Regions from separate parts of the Mesorhizobium sp. WSM3864 genome, predicted to be linked through region 1. Evidence: riboswitches for the same ligand, from Rfam matches in the RefSeq annotation. Region 1 holds a riboswitch; the other holds the start of a gene.
What was found. A riboswitch is a leader RNA that binds a small molecule or an ion and turns the genes downstream of it on or off. The one in region 1 is predicted to bind S-adenosylmethionine.
Positions count from the first base shown of each region.

Region 2: another riboswitch for S-adenosylmethionine. It lies ahead of CK215_RS12510 (homoserine O-acetyltransferase); the one in region 1 lies ahead of CK215_RS22540 (O-succinylhomoserine sulfhydrylase).

Region 1 is NZ_NSGD01000012.1:124,654-131,686, reverse strand. It holds gene apaG (Co2+/Mg2+ efflux protein ApaG) at 1-280, opposite strand, end outside; gene CK215_RS22545 (ceramide glucosyltransferase) at 499-1,644, shown strand; gene CK215_RS22540 (O-succinylhomoserine sulfhydrylase) at 1,686-2,876, opposite strand; SAM riboswitch at 2,933-3,010, opposite strand; gene CK215_RS22535 (2'-deoxycytidine 5'-triphosphate deaminase) at 3,144-4,238, shown strand; gene CK215_RS22530 (ABC transporter substrate-binding protein) at 4,321-5,088, shown strand; gene araD1 (AraD1 family protein) at 5,138-6,127, opposite strand; gene mmsB (multiple monosaccharide ABC transporter permease) at 6,336-7,033, opposite strand, start outside.
Region 2 is NZ_NSGD01000004.1:436,577-443,609, reverse strand. It holds gene CK215_RS12530 (DUF2125 domain-containing protein) at 1-464, shown strand, start outside; gene CK215_RS12525 (sugar kinase) at 472-1,419, shown strand; gene CK215_RS12520 (prephenate/arogenate dehydrogenase family protein) at 1,416-2,354, opposite strand; gene hisC (histidinol-phosphate transaminase) at 2,361-3,464, opposite strand; SAM riboswitch at 3,600-3,677, shown strand; gene CK215_RS12510 (homoserine O-acetyltransferase) at 3,768-4,937, shown strand; gene metW (methionine biosynthesis protein MetW) at 5,026-5,640, shown strand; gene CK215_RS12500 (Stf0 family sulfotransferase) at 5,589-6,407, shown strand; gene CK215_RS12495 (glycosyltransferase) at 6,523-7,033, shown strand, end outside.

The DNA.
Region 1 (7,033 bases):
ATGGCGTCGAGAGCGGGCATCCCGACGTGTACTGATAGCTGTCGCCGGGGTTGAGCTCCGGCTGGTCGCCGACCACGCCCTCGCCGCGCACCTCTTCGACTCGGCCACGCCCGTCGGTGATGTGCCAGTAGCGCGACAGAAGCTGCACGAACTCGTCCGACCGGTTGTCGATCGTCACCTGGTAGCCCCATACATAGCGGTTTTCGGACGGATCGGAACGGTCCTCCAGATAGAACGGCCTGACCTGCACTTCGATGTTGCGCGTCACGGCGCGATACATGAGCCACTCCGGTGCCGCAGGGAACATTTTGTCGCGCTTCGCGGTTCTACCTCCGCGGCGTCGCCAGCCTGCCGGCTTTTCCACCGCACCTGCCGACAAACAATGTCATTTAAGTGACACATGACAATGTTGGTGTGCACAAACCGTGCGGGCGACTCGGGCGCTCTGTCGAGTGATGAAACGGCCGCGGGCGGCCTTTCCGGAGTGACCAGATCTCGATGGAACTGACCCTCGCAGCCGTCTTTGCCTCCTCGGCCCTTCTTTTTTGCAACCTTGCCAGCATCCTGCTCGCATCGTCGCGGCTGAAGCCCAGGCGGATCATTCCTCCGCCTTCCAGCAAACAGCCGCCTGTCTCGATCGTCGTGCCGTCGCGCGGTGTGGAGCCGTTCACGCAGGAGACGCTCGACCGCGCCTTCTCGCTCGATTGGCCGCGCTACGAACTGATCTTCTGCGTCGCGCACGGCGAAGATCCCGTGGTCAAGCTGATCAACGCCGCCATCGCGAGATTTCCGAATGTTCCGGCGCGGCTCCTCGTCGGCGATGACAGGATCAGCGCCAATCCCAAGCTAAACAACTGCATCAAGGGCTGGCGGGCGGCGCGGCACGACTGGGTGATCCTGGCCGACTCCAACGTCCTGATGCCCAAGGACTATGTCCAGCATCTGATGGCGGCCTGGCGGCCGGACACCGGCCTCGTCTGCTCGACGCCGATCGGCTCGCGGCCGGACGGTTTCTGGGCCGAGGTCGAATGCGCCTTCCTCAACACGCTGCAGGCGCGCTGGCAATATGCCGGCGAAGCGCTCGGCCTTGGCTTCGCCCAGGGCAAGAGCATGCTGTGGAACAAGCCGATGCTGGATGCAAATGGCGGCATCCAGGCTTTGGCCGCCGAGATCGCCGAGGACGCGGCGGCGACCAAGCTGGTCAACAGCCTTGGCCTTCGGGTCAATCTCGTAGCCGCGCCCTTCGAGCAACCGCTCGGCCAGCGCACGCTCGCCGAAATCTGGTCGCGCCAGGCGCGCTGGGCTCGGCTGCGCCGCGTCACCTTCCCATTGTTCTTCGCGCCTGAAATCCTGACCGGTGTGGTCGTTCCGCTGCTTCTGGCGCTGATCGCGGCGGCAAGCGCCGGTGTCAGTCTGCCCACGACCGCGCTCTGCGTGCTGGCGATCGCCTATGTGCCCGAATGCATGCTCGCCTGGTTAAAGGACTGGTATCTGTCGCCGCGCAGCGTCACCGCGATGATCGTGCGCGACGCGATGCTTCCCGCCATCTGGGCGCGCGGCTGGCTTGGCGGAGCCGTCGAATGGCGTGGCAACGCAATGACCATCCGCAACAGCGGGATGACTGAACTCGAAGAGATTGCTTGAGCCAGCTGCGGCTCAAGCGCGCTCTTTGCAGCCGTGGCGGTTCATTCCTTCGCCGCCTTGAGCGCCTGTTCGATGTCGGCGAGCAGGTCGTCGGTATCCTCCAGCCCGACGGAGAGCCTGAGCGTGCCTGGTCCGATGCCGAGCTCGGCGCGCGCCTCGTCGCTGAGGTTTTTGTGCGTCGTCGTCGCCGGATGCGTGATCAGGCTCTTTGCGTCGCCGAGGTTGTTCGAGATCAGTACGATGTCGAGCGCGTTCTGCAAGGCGAAGGCCGCCTGCTTGCCGCCCTTGACGTCGAGGCAGATCAGCGTCGAGCCGCCCGACATCTGCTTCCTGACGATATCCGCCTGGGGATGGTCGGCCCGGCCCGGATAGATGACGCGGGCGATCTCCGGCCGGCCGGCCAGGAAGTCCGCGATCTTGCCGGCGCTTTCGGTCTGCTGGCGCACGCGCAGCGGCAGCGTTTCGAGGCCTTTCAGCAGCGTCCATGCGTTGAATGGCGACAGGCTCGGGCCGGTGTGCCGGAAATAGTCGTGCAGGTTCTCGTCGATCCACTTCTTGTCCGACAGGATGACGCCGCCGAGGCAGCGGCCTTGTCCGTCGATATGCTTGGTCGCCGAGTAGACCACGATATGGGCGCCGAGCTGCAGCGGTTTCTGCTGCAGCGGCGTGGCAAAGACGTTGTCGACGATCACGCGTGCGCCGATCGAATTTGCCAAAGCGGCGACAGCGGCGATATCGACCACTTCCAACGTCGGGTTGGTCGGACTTTCCAGGAAGAACAGCTTGGTGTTCGGCCTGACCGCTTTTTCCCAATTGGCAATGTCGGTGCCGTCGATCAGCGTTGCCTCGATGCCATAGCGCGGCGCCAGCGTCTCGACCACCCAGCGGCAGGAGCCGAACAGGGCTCGCGCCGCAACGATGTGATCGCCGGCCTTGACGCTGCACAGCAGGGCGGCGGACACGGCGGCCATGCCGGAAGCGGTGGCGCGTGCGTCTTCGGCGCCTTCCAGCGCGCACATGCGCTTCTCGAACATGTCGACGGTCGGGTTGGCGTAGCGCGAATAGATGAAGCCGGGTTCCTCGCCCTTGAAGCGGGCTTCCGCTGCCTGGGCCGTCTCGTAGACATAGCCCTGGGTGAGATACATCGCCTCGGCGGTCTCGCCGAAGCCGGAACGCAGCGTCCCGCCATGCACGAGTGCCGTCTGAGGTTTCCAGTTACGCGTCTTGGTCATCGCCCTGCTTCCAAACACAAAAAAACCGGCCGCGACGTCGCAACCGGTCCATACGGCCTTGCGGCCCGACGGTCCTTTAGCGACTTGTTTAACGTGGCTGCAAGCCGACCGGCCAAATCACCACGGGATAACGACCCTTTAGACCCGCACCGCGCTTGCGTCAATTGCCGGCTTGATTAAGAGGTTTGTACCAGGCAGCTTCCGCAAAAGTGCCGCGGTTTTGCGACAGGAAACTGCGACGACAATGACTTCGCCCGGAGCCAGACATTGCGGCAGACAGGCATTCTTCCCGATCAGGACATCGCGGCGCTCTTCCAGTCGGGCGCGCTGAAGTCGCCGCGCGCGCTCGACACCAACCAGATCCAGCCGGCCAGCCTCGATCTGAGACTGGGCGACAAGGCCTTTCGCGTGCGCGCTTCCTTTCTGCCCGGTCCCGATCATCTGGTGGCCGACAAGCTGGACCGGCTGAAGCTGCATGAGATCAACCTCGCCGAGGGCGCGGTGCTGGAGACGGGCTGCGTCTACATCGTGCCGCTGCAGGAAAGCCTGGCGCTGCCAGCGGAAGTCTCGGCTTCGGCCAACCCGAAGAGCTCGACCGGACGACTCGACATTTTCACGCGTGTCATGACCGACCGCGGCCATGAGTTCGATAAGATCGCCGCCGGCTATCATGGCCCGCTCTATCTCGAGGTCAGCCCGCGCACCTTCCCGATCGTCGTGCGCGCCGGCTCGCGCCTGTCGCAGATCCGCTTCCGCACCGGCAACGCGGTGCTGTCGGAGAATGAGTTGCGTGACCTCCATCACGCCGAGATGCTGGTTGCGACCGAGCCGCCCAACATCTCCGGCGGCGGCATTGCGCTCTCTATCGATCTCGACGGCGACAAGGACGGCCTGGTCGGCTATCGTGGCAAGCACCACACCGGCCTCGTCGACGTCGACAAGCGCGCCGCTCAGTATGTGGTCGACTTCTGGGAACCGCTCTACAAGAGCGGGGCCGGCGAGCTCGTGCTCGACCCGGACGAGTTCTACATCCTGGTCTCTCGCGAAGCCGTGCACGTGCCGCCGCTCTATGCCGCCGAGATGACGCCTTTCGATCCGCTGGTCGGCGAGTTCCGTGTCCACTATGCCGGCTTTTTCGACCCGGGCTTCGGCCATTCCGCCGCCGGCGGCAGCGGCAGTCGCGCGGTGCTTGAAGTGCGCAGCCACGAGGTGCCGTTCATCCTCGACCACGGCCAGATCGTCGGTCGCCTCGTCTACGAGCATATGCTGAAGCGCCCGCTGGCGCTATACGGCACCGATCTCGGCTCGAACTACCAGGCGCAGGGCCTGAAACTGTCCAAGCATTTCCGCGCCGCGCGCTGATCGCCAAGCTGTGCTTGCCCGGCCTGGCGCGCCGTGCTTGGCTGCGTCCGACCATGTAGCAACTGAACCCAAGGGGATGAAAATGCAGATATCCAGATGGATCCTGTCGGCTGCGGCCGCCGCCATGCTGGCGCTCGGCGTCGGTTCGGTAGGCGCGGCCGAAAAGATCAAGATCGGCACCGAGGGTGCCTATCCGCCCTTCAACACCATCACGCCGGACGGCAAGGTCGAAGGCTTCGACATCGACATCGCCAATGCGCTCTGCGCGCAGATGAAGGTCGAATGCGAGATCGTCACCCAGGATTGGGATGGCATCATTCCGGCCCTGCAGGCCAAGAAATTCGACGCCATCATCGCCTCGATGAGCATCACCGAGGAACGCAAGAAGCAGGTCGCCTTCACCCATAAATACTACACGACGCCGCTTGCGCTGGTCGCCCTGAAGGACGCCGACATCGCCTCGACCGAGCCGGCCTCGCTTGCCGGCAAGACGGTCGGTGCCCAGGCCTCGACCACCCAGGCCAACTACGCCCAGGACGTCTACGCCAAGGCCGGCGCCGAGGCGAAGCTCTACCCGACCCAGGAAGAGGCGGTGACCGATCTGCTCAACGGCCGTCTCGACGCCGTCATCTCGGACAAGTTCGTGCTGGTCGACTGGATGAAGAAGGCGAGCGACGGCTGCTGCAAGCTGGTCGGCGACGTCAAGGGCACCGAGACCGAGGCCGGCATCGCCGTGCGCCTGGAGGACACCGCTCTGCGCGACCGCCTCAACGCGGCAATCGACGCCATCGTTGCCGACGGCACCTACGAGAAGATCCAGTCGAAGTATTTCGATTTCGATATTTATTGAGGTTGAAGCTGCCAATCTCCCCCCTCGTGGGGGAGATCACGCTCTAACCTCACAGCGCCTTCACCGCCACCTTCACTGGCTTCTCGATCTCGAGCGGGTTGCGCAGCGGCAGGCCGAAATCCTTGGCCTCGATCTCGAACGTGTCGCCTTCTTCGGTCCTGACGCCGTCTGCGAACGAGAGTGTGGCGGTGCCGAACATGTGCACATGCACGTCGCCCGGCTGGCGGAAGGCCGAATATTTGAAGTGGTGATGCTCGAGATTGGCGATGGTGTGCGACATGTTCGCCTCGCCGGACAGGAACGGCTTTTCCCAAAGCACTTTGCCGTCGCGCCAGATTCGTGAAGAGCCCCTGATGTCGGCGGGCAGCTCGCCGATCAGGATTTCCGGTCCGAACGAGGCGTTGCGCAGCTTGGAATGGGCGAGGAACAGGTAGTTCACGCGCTCGGTCACATGGTCGGAAAACTCGTTGGACAGCGTGAAGCCGACGCGGAACGGCGCGCCGTCGTCGCCGATGACATAGATGCCGGCGATCTCCGGCTCCTCGCCGGCGTCTTGCGCGAAGGCCGGCGACATCAGCGCGGCACCGGGCGCCACCGCCATGGTGCCGTTGCCCTTGTAGAACCATTCCGGCTGCACGCCGATCTCGCCCTTTGCCGGCTTGCCGCCCTCCAGCCCCATGCGGAACATCTTCATGGAATCGGTGAGTTGCTCCTCGCCGTCGCTGAGCTTCTTGTGCATGGAATCGCGCGTCGCGGCGGAGCCGAGATGTGTAAGCCCGGTGCCGGTAAGGTGGAGATGCGCGGGGTCGGGATGGTTGATAGGCGACACCAGGCGTCCCTTCTTGTAGACGGCGTCGAGGTCGACCGTCTCGCCATAGCCCTTGCGCTCGATCAGCGCCTCGAGCCCGGTGCCGGTGCGTGCTGCCTCCATCGCCAGCGAATAGACGCTGCGCGCGCCGTTGATGATCCGGGTCTTGCCGCCGCTGCGGGCAACAACGCGGATCGTCTCGGCGTCATCGAGGATCTGGGAAATCAGCATGATGAACCCTCTCTCTTTTGCCTTGGCCCGGCTGCCGATTGGCAAGCCTTGACCGGCGCGGCCCGGAACCGATCCGCGCCACGGTTGAAACTCTTCGTCCGGATTGCACTCGCGAGCCTGGTCCTTCCAGGACTTCTTCGCGCCGACGGGTTGCCGGCAGCTTCGCGATCTAGAACCCGTATGCCTCCTTAGTCCTTGCCTCCGGCCTCTACGCCTTGTTCTTGTTGTAGACGTCGAAGATGACGGCACCGAGCAGCACCAGGCCTTTGACCACCTGCTGCCAGTCGACATTGACGCCCATGATCGACATGCCGTTGTTCATCACGCCCATGATGAAGCCGCCGACCACGGCGCCGATGACCTGTCCGACGCCGCCCATCGCCGAGGCGCCGCCGATGAAGACGGCGGCGATCACGTCGAGTTCGCTGCCCAGACCTGCGGCCGGGACGGCCTGGCCGAGGCGAGCGGCGATGATCAGGCCGCCGAGCGCCGACAGCACGCCCATGTTGATGAAGACGAGCAGCGTCAGCCGTTCGGTGTTGATGCCCGACAGCTGCGCCGCCTTGGCGTTGCCGCCCATCGCATAGATGCGGCGGCCGATGGTCATGCGCTTGGTGACGAAGACGAACAGCGAGATCAGCACGCCCATCACCAGAAGCACCACCGGCAGGCCCCTGTAGCTGGCGAACTGGAAGACCAGGAACAGCGCCAGCGCGCTGCCGACCAGCGTCTTGACGACGAACAGCGGGAAGGGCTCGGCCTCATAGCCATGCCGTTCGCGCTTACGCCGTGTTCTGAAGCCGAAATAGGCATAGGCGAGCACGGCGACCAGACCGAGCACGATCGTCGTCATGTGCAGCGTAAGGCCGCTGCCGACGATGGTCTTGCCGGCGGCATTCACCGTCG
Region 2 (7,033 bases), on a different contig from region 1:
AGCCGAACGGCCAGGACCTCGTCTATACCGGCAGCTTTGGCGACCTGAAGATCGACGCGGAAGCTGTCGGCGGACGCGTGCTGCCGGAACTCGACGGCGCCGGCGAAGCGACAGTGAAGAACGGCGTCGCGCTGATTAAGGCGCCGCCGAAAAGCCTGCGCGGCCAGTCGGTCGAGATTGCCAGCCTCGACGTGTCATCAGGCACGGCGCGCGTAACCGTATCCGGGCCGATTTCGATCGGCGCCGACGGCCTGATCGATGCAAATCTGTCGATCAAGCTGAAGGACCCAAAGGCCGTAGCGGCGATCCTCGCCGGCGCCATTCCCGAGCACAAGAGCGAGATCGAGCAGGGTTTTGCCGGCATTGCCATGCTCGGCAACCAACCGTCCATGCCGCTCAAGATCGTGAAGGGTAAAGCTTCGCTTGGCTTCATCCCGCTCGGCAAGATCAAGCCGGTCGATTGAGACTGCGATGGCCGGACCGATCAAACTGCTCAGCGTCGGCGCGTTCACCCTCGACACGATCCTGCGTGTCGAGATGCTGCCCGCGCATCAGGGCAAGTTCATCGCCAGCGACGGTGTCCAGATCGCCTCCGGCATGGCGACGAGTGCGGCCTGCGCCGCGCATCGCCTCGGCGCCGATGTGTTGCTTTGGGCGAGCGCGGGAGACGATGCGGTCGGCGACCGGCTGATCGCCGAGATCGAGGCGGAAGGCGTCGATTGCAGCCTGGTCCGCCGCGTCGCCGGCGCGCGCTCGGCGCTGGCCGCGATCCTGGTGGATGCCTATGGCGAGCGCATCATCGTGCCCTTCTATGACAGCAGGGCGCAAGCCGATCCCGACACGCTGCCGCTTGCCGAACTTTCCGCCTTCGACGCCGTGCTGGTGGACGTCCGCTGGCCGGGCGCCGCCGCACTTGCCTTGGCGGCCGCACGGGACGCCGGCCGTCCGGCGATCCTCGACGCCGACACCGCGCCGGTCGACGTGCTCGAGCGGCTTTTGCCGTTGGCCTCGCACATCGTCGCCTCGGAGCCGGCGGCGCGGATCGTCTGCGGCCATGCGCTCGATCCGGAAAGCGCATGCGCCGATCTCGCCTCGCGCACCGACGCCTTCGTCGCGGTGACGGGCGGCGCTGCCGGAACCTGGTGGCATGATCGGGGAACCGGTCGCGTCCGGCATGTCGAGGCGCCGAAGGTCAAGGCGGACGACACGCTCGCCGCCGGCGACGTCTTCCACGGCGCCTTCGCCGTCGGCCTTGCCGAAGCCATGCCGCCCGAGCAGGCGCTGCGCTTTGCCAGCGCCGCCGCCGCGCTTAAATGCCTGCGCTTCGGCGGCCGGCTCGGCGCTCCGGACAGAGCCGAGACAATGGCCATGATGGCGGCGCACTGGTCCCCATCGGGACAGATCGAGCAGAAGGCCTAGGGCTTGGTCCCCGGGTGCTCCACGGCCTGACGGCCGAAATCCGGCACATCGATATCCTGGCCGGCCTCAATGATCGAGCGGCGGATGGCGCGCGTGCGGGTGAACAGGTCGAACAGCTTTTCGCCGTCGCCCCAGCGGATCGCTCGCTGCAACGAGGCCAGATCCTCCGAGAAGCGCGCCAGCATTTCCAGGATCGCGTCCTTGTTGTGCAGGCACACGTCCCGCCACATGGTCGGGTCGGAAGCGGCCAGTCGGGTAAAGTCGCGAAAACCGGAAGCGGAGTATTTGATGACTTCCGTCTTGGTCACCGATTCCAGGTCGTCGGCGGTGCCGACGATGTTGTAGGCGATGATATGCGGCAGATGCGAGACGATGGCCAAGGTCATGTCGTGATGCTGCGGGTCCATCGTGTCGATGTTGGAGCCGCAGCGCCGCCAGAATTCGGAGAGCTTTTCCAGCGCCTCCGGATCCGTACTCGGCAGCGGCGTGAAGATGCACCAGCGGTTGTCGAAGAGATCGGCGAAGCCGGCATCCGGCCCGGACTTTTCCGTGCCCGCCAGCGGGTGCCCGGGGATGAAATGCACACCGACGGGCACATGCGGCTGCATTTGCGCGATCACCGAAGCTTTGGTTGAGCCGACATCGGTGAGGATCGCGCCTTTCTTCAGCGCCGGCGCGATCTCGGCCGCGACCTCGCCGGACGAGCCGACCGGAACCGAGACGATGACGAGATCCGCGTCGCGCACCGCGTCTTCGGCCTCGGTCGTGTAGGAATTGCCGAGACCCAGTTCCTCGGCGCGCTTGAGCGTCGATTGGCTGCGCGTCGCGATAGCGATGTGGCGCGCCAGGCCTTCGCGGCGGATGACGCGGGCGAGCGACGAACCGATCAGGCCGATGCCGACCAGCGCTATTCTTCCGAACATCGGTGCTGTCATGGTGCTTCAGCTTTTCAGAAATGTCTGGAGCGCCTCGACGACGCCGCGATTGGCCTCCTCGATGCCGATGCTCATGCGCAGCGCGTTGGAAAAGCCGTAGCCGGTGACGCGCCGCAGGATGTAGCCACGCGCACTGAGATAGTCGTCCGCGGCCGCTGCCGAATGCTTTTTGTTGTCGGGGAAGTGGATCAGCACGAAATTGCCGACGCTGGGCGTCACGCGCAGCCCGAGCCCGGTCAGTTCCTCGCTGACCCAGGCAAGCCACTTCTCGTTATGCGCCACGCTGCGTTCAATATGGGCGCGGTCGCGGATGGCCGCGATACCGGCCTCGATCGCGGTCGCATTGACGTTGAAGGGCCCGCGCACCCGGTTGATGGCATCGACGATATGCGCCGGTCCGTACATCCAGCCGATGCGTGCGCCGCCGAGGCCGAGCTTGGAGAAGGTGCGGGTCATGACCACGTTCTCCGAGCTCCCGGCCAGCTCGATGCCGGCTTCATAGTCGTTGCGCCGCACATATTCGGCATAGGCCGCGTCGAGCACCAGGAGCACGCTCTTGGGCAGTCCGGCATGCAGCCGGCGCACCTCCTGGAACGGCACATAAGTGCCGGTCGGATTGTTGGGGTTGGCGAGGAACACGATCCGCGTCGCCGGCGTCACCGCGGCGAGGATTGCGTCGATGTCGGCGCGCTCGTCCGTCTCCTTGACCGCCACCGGCTTGGCGCCGGCGGCTTGGATATAGATCTTGTAAACCATGAAGGCGTGTTCGGTGAACACGGCCTCGTCTCCTGGCGCGAGATAGGTCTGCGCCAGCAGCCCCAGGATCTCGTCGGAGCCATTGGAGCAGACGATGTTTGCCGGATTGAGGCCGTGCACATCGGCGATCGCCTCGCGCAGCCGGCGGGCGGAGCCGTCGGGATAAACGTCCAATTTGGCAGCCACCTCCCGGGCGGCCTCGATCGCCTTCGGCGAGGGCCCGAGCGGATTCTCATTGGACGACAGCTTGTAGACCTTCGTCACGCCGGCCGGCGCGGTACTTTTTCCCGGCACATAGGCCTCGATGTCCATGATGCCCGCGCGGGGCGTCGGACGTGGCTGATCCTGCTTCATGTCACAAATCCGTCGAGAGGCCCTGGTTCGAGGCCGCAGCGGAAATACAGGCCGTGGCCCCGAATGTCGAGGGCCGGCGCGCTCGCGCGTAGGCAGACCGTTGACGAAGCGCGGCGCTGGCCCTAGAAGAACAGCCGGATCTCCCGTGGTGATTTGGCCGGTCGGCTTGCAGCCACGTTAAACAATTCGCTAAAGGGCCGTTTGCAACCTGTAACCGGCTTGGCGAAGGCAGGCCGGTTTTTTGTTGTCCGTTGCCGGCCGGACGCCGTATCGCGAGATCGATGCGACTGGATGGGGAATGCAATGGCCGCTCAGCGCGCTCCAAGGACCAACCACGAGGCCGACCAACCGTCGAGCCCGGTGTTGCAGTTCGGTCCCGACAAGCCGCTAAAGCTCGATGCGGGCACCGTGCTGTCGCCGTTCCAGGTCGCTTACCAGACCTACGGCGCCCTCAACGACGCCCGCTCCAACGCGATCCTCGTCTGCCACGCGCTGACCGGCGACCAGCATGTCGCCAGCACCAACCCGGTGACCGGCAAGCCGGGCTGGTGGGAGGTGCTGATCGGCCCCGGCAGGATCATCGACACCAGCCGCTTTTTTGTCATTTGCGCCAACGTCATCGGCGGCTGCCTCGGCTCCACCGGCCCGGCCTCGACCGATCCGGCGACAGGCAGGCCCTATGGGCTCGACCTGCCGATCATCACCATCCGCGACATGGTGCGGGCGCAGCTGATGCTGGTCGATCATTTCGGCATCGAGAAGCTGTTCTGCGTGCTCGGCGGCTCGATGGGCGGCATGCAGGTGCTGCAATGGGCCGCAAGCTACCCGGAACGCGTGTTCTCCGCGTTGCCCATCGCCACCGGCGCCCGCCATTCCTCGCAGAACATCGCCTTCCACGAGGTCGGGCGGCAGGCTGTCATGGCCGATCCGGACTGGCACGGCGGCAAGTATCTCGATTTCGGCAGGCGGCCGGAAAAGGGCCTCGCCGTGGCGCGCATGGCCGCGCACATCACTTACCTCTCGGAAGCAGCGCTGCACCGCAAGTTCGGCCGCAACCTGCAGGATCGCGAGGCGCTGACCTTCGGCTTCGACGCCGATTTCCAGATCGAAAGCTATCTGCGCCATCAGGGCATGACCTTCGTCGACCGCTTCGACGCCAACTCCTACCTCTATCTGACCCGCGCTATGGACTATTTCGACCTCGCCGCCGACCACGGCGGACGGCTGGCCGATGCCTTCGCGGGCACCAAGACACGCTTCTGTCTCGTGTCGTTCACAAGCGACTGGCTGTTCCCGACCGAGGAAAGCCGCTCGATCGTGCATGCGCTGAACGCCGCCGGCGCGTCCGTCTCCTTCGTCGAGATCGAGACCGATCGCGGCCATGACGCTTTCCTGCTCGACGAACCGGAATTGTTCGCGGCCATCAACGGCTTCATAGCCTCGGCCGCGCGCGCAAGGGGGCTCAGCCTATGAGCAGCGCGCGATCTCTGTGTCTTGGCCGCACTTCTGAGGCGCCGAGATTCCCATTGGCCGCAAATGCTCAAAGGCCGGAGGTGTGCCCATGAGCGTTAATCGCGCCCAGCGCGTCGACCTCGAAGTCATCACCGATCTCATCCCGCCGCATTCGCGCGTGCTCGATGTCGGCTCCGGCGATGGCGTGCTTCTGGAGGTTCTGCAGGCGACCAAGCAGGTTGATGGCCGCGGCCTGGAGCTGTCACAGCGCGGCGTCAACGAATGCGTGGCGCGCGGCCTTTCCGTGGTCCAGGGCGATGCCGACAAGGACCTCGAATTCTACCCCGACAAAGGTTTTGATTTCGTCGTCCTGTCGCAAACGCTGCAGGCGACCCGCAACCCGAAACTTGTGCTCGACGAGCTGCTTCGGATCGGCAACCGCGCGATCGTCTCCTTCCCCAATTTCGGCCATTGGCGCGTGCGCTTCTCGCTGCTGATCAAGGGCAGGATGCCGGTAACCAAGGACCTGCCCTATTCCTGGTACGACACGCCGAACATCCACTTCTGCACCATTCGCGACTTCGTCAATCTGTGCGAAGAGCTCGGCGCGACGGTCGAGAAGGCGACCGCGCTCGACGCCAACGGCCAGAAGATCGGCCTGTCGATGCCCTGGTGGTTCTGGAACTTCTTCGGCCAGCAGGCAGTGTTCTTGCTGAAACGATGATCTCGCTCGATCTCTTTCGACGCCGGCCGGCCGTGGTTCAAATCCCGTCGGAAATTCTGTCGGAGATAAGCACTGGGATTCTTGTGTGCACTTCGCCGCGTACCGGCAGCAATCATCTTGCAGGACTGATGGCTTCCGCCGGGCTGGGCAATCCACTGGAGTGGTTTGGCGGGCGCCGGCTGCTCGAACAGCCAGGCTATCCGCGCGATGCCAGAGGGCAGCTTCTGAGGGCGCTGACGGAAGGACGGTCCTCTTGCGGAATCTACGCGATCAAGCTTTTTGCGAGTCAATTCGCTCAAGTTGCCAAGAAGGTGAACCTCCCCGCCAGTCTTCCCAACCTTCACTATGTGCGCCTGACGCGCAGCGATCTGCTGGGTCAGGCGATCTCATGGGCGCGTGCGCGCCAAACCCGCAGATTCCGCTCTACCGAGGTCAGTCGCGCAGCCCCACGCTATGACGGCGAGGCTATCGCCGAATCGCTTGAAAAGATTCTGATGGAAAATCTGGCCTGGGATGGGTGGTTCGCGAAAAACGGGCTGTCCTTCCTTGCGCTAACTTACGAGCAGGTCCAGCAAGACCCGAGAGGAAGCCTCGAGAAAATTGCCCAGTTGGCCGGGGTCGAGCCTGTCTGGAGAATGAATGTCGGGTCAGGTCTCGAAATCCAGCGCGACGCGACCAATGACGAATGGAGAAAACGTTTCCTGTCTGAATATGCCGACCCGTCGAGCTTCCCGCACAGAAAAAAGCGCGGGTTCCTGAAGATCTAGAAAGAATCATGCGATTGAAGCGCAAACTTGCAAATAGAATGGCACCGAGAATCGTTTGACGGCATACCCCGCAGGGCTATAGCGACTGTACCGGCAAAACTGGTGGTGATTATCTATGGCTGAACACCCGATCTATTCGATCGTCATGGAGATGGAGAACGCCAAATCCATCGACTGGAACGAGATCGGCCTGGGGCTGAAGTCACTGGCGCGCGAAATCGCGGCTGTTTCCGCTAAGGGTTTTGCAAGGCCAAAAGTTGTCGTGTCGCATGGCGGGCCCGATTCGGACGGCAGCTTGCTGCAAGCGAGCATTGAAGCTGAAGCGCCTGAATTGATGCAGGTTGCCGACCTGACAATCACAGCTTGCCCCGACGGTCGGTATTACGAACTCAAGAACAACGGCGTGCTTTTGACCGAAGGAGACATCGTCGTTTTCCTGGATTCGGACACGGTCCCTCAGCCAGGTTGGCTTTCAAATCTGCTGCAGCCGTTTCAACAGCCGCAAACCGTCTGCGTGAACGGCCATACCTATCTGTCCTATGACGACTTCTTCTCGAGAACCTTCGCCTTGATCTGGTTCTTCCCGATGGCCCGCGGAGATGAAAGATTCGCCTCGAAGCGGGCGA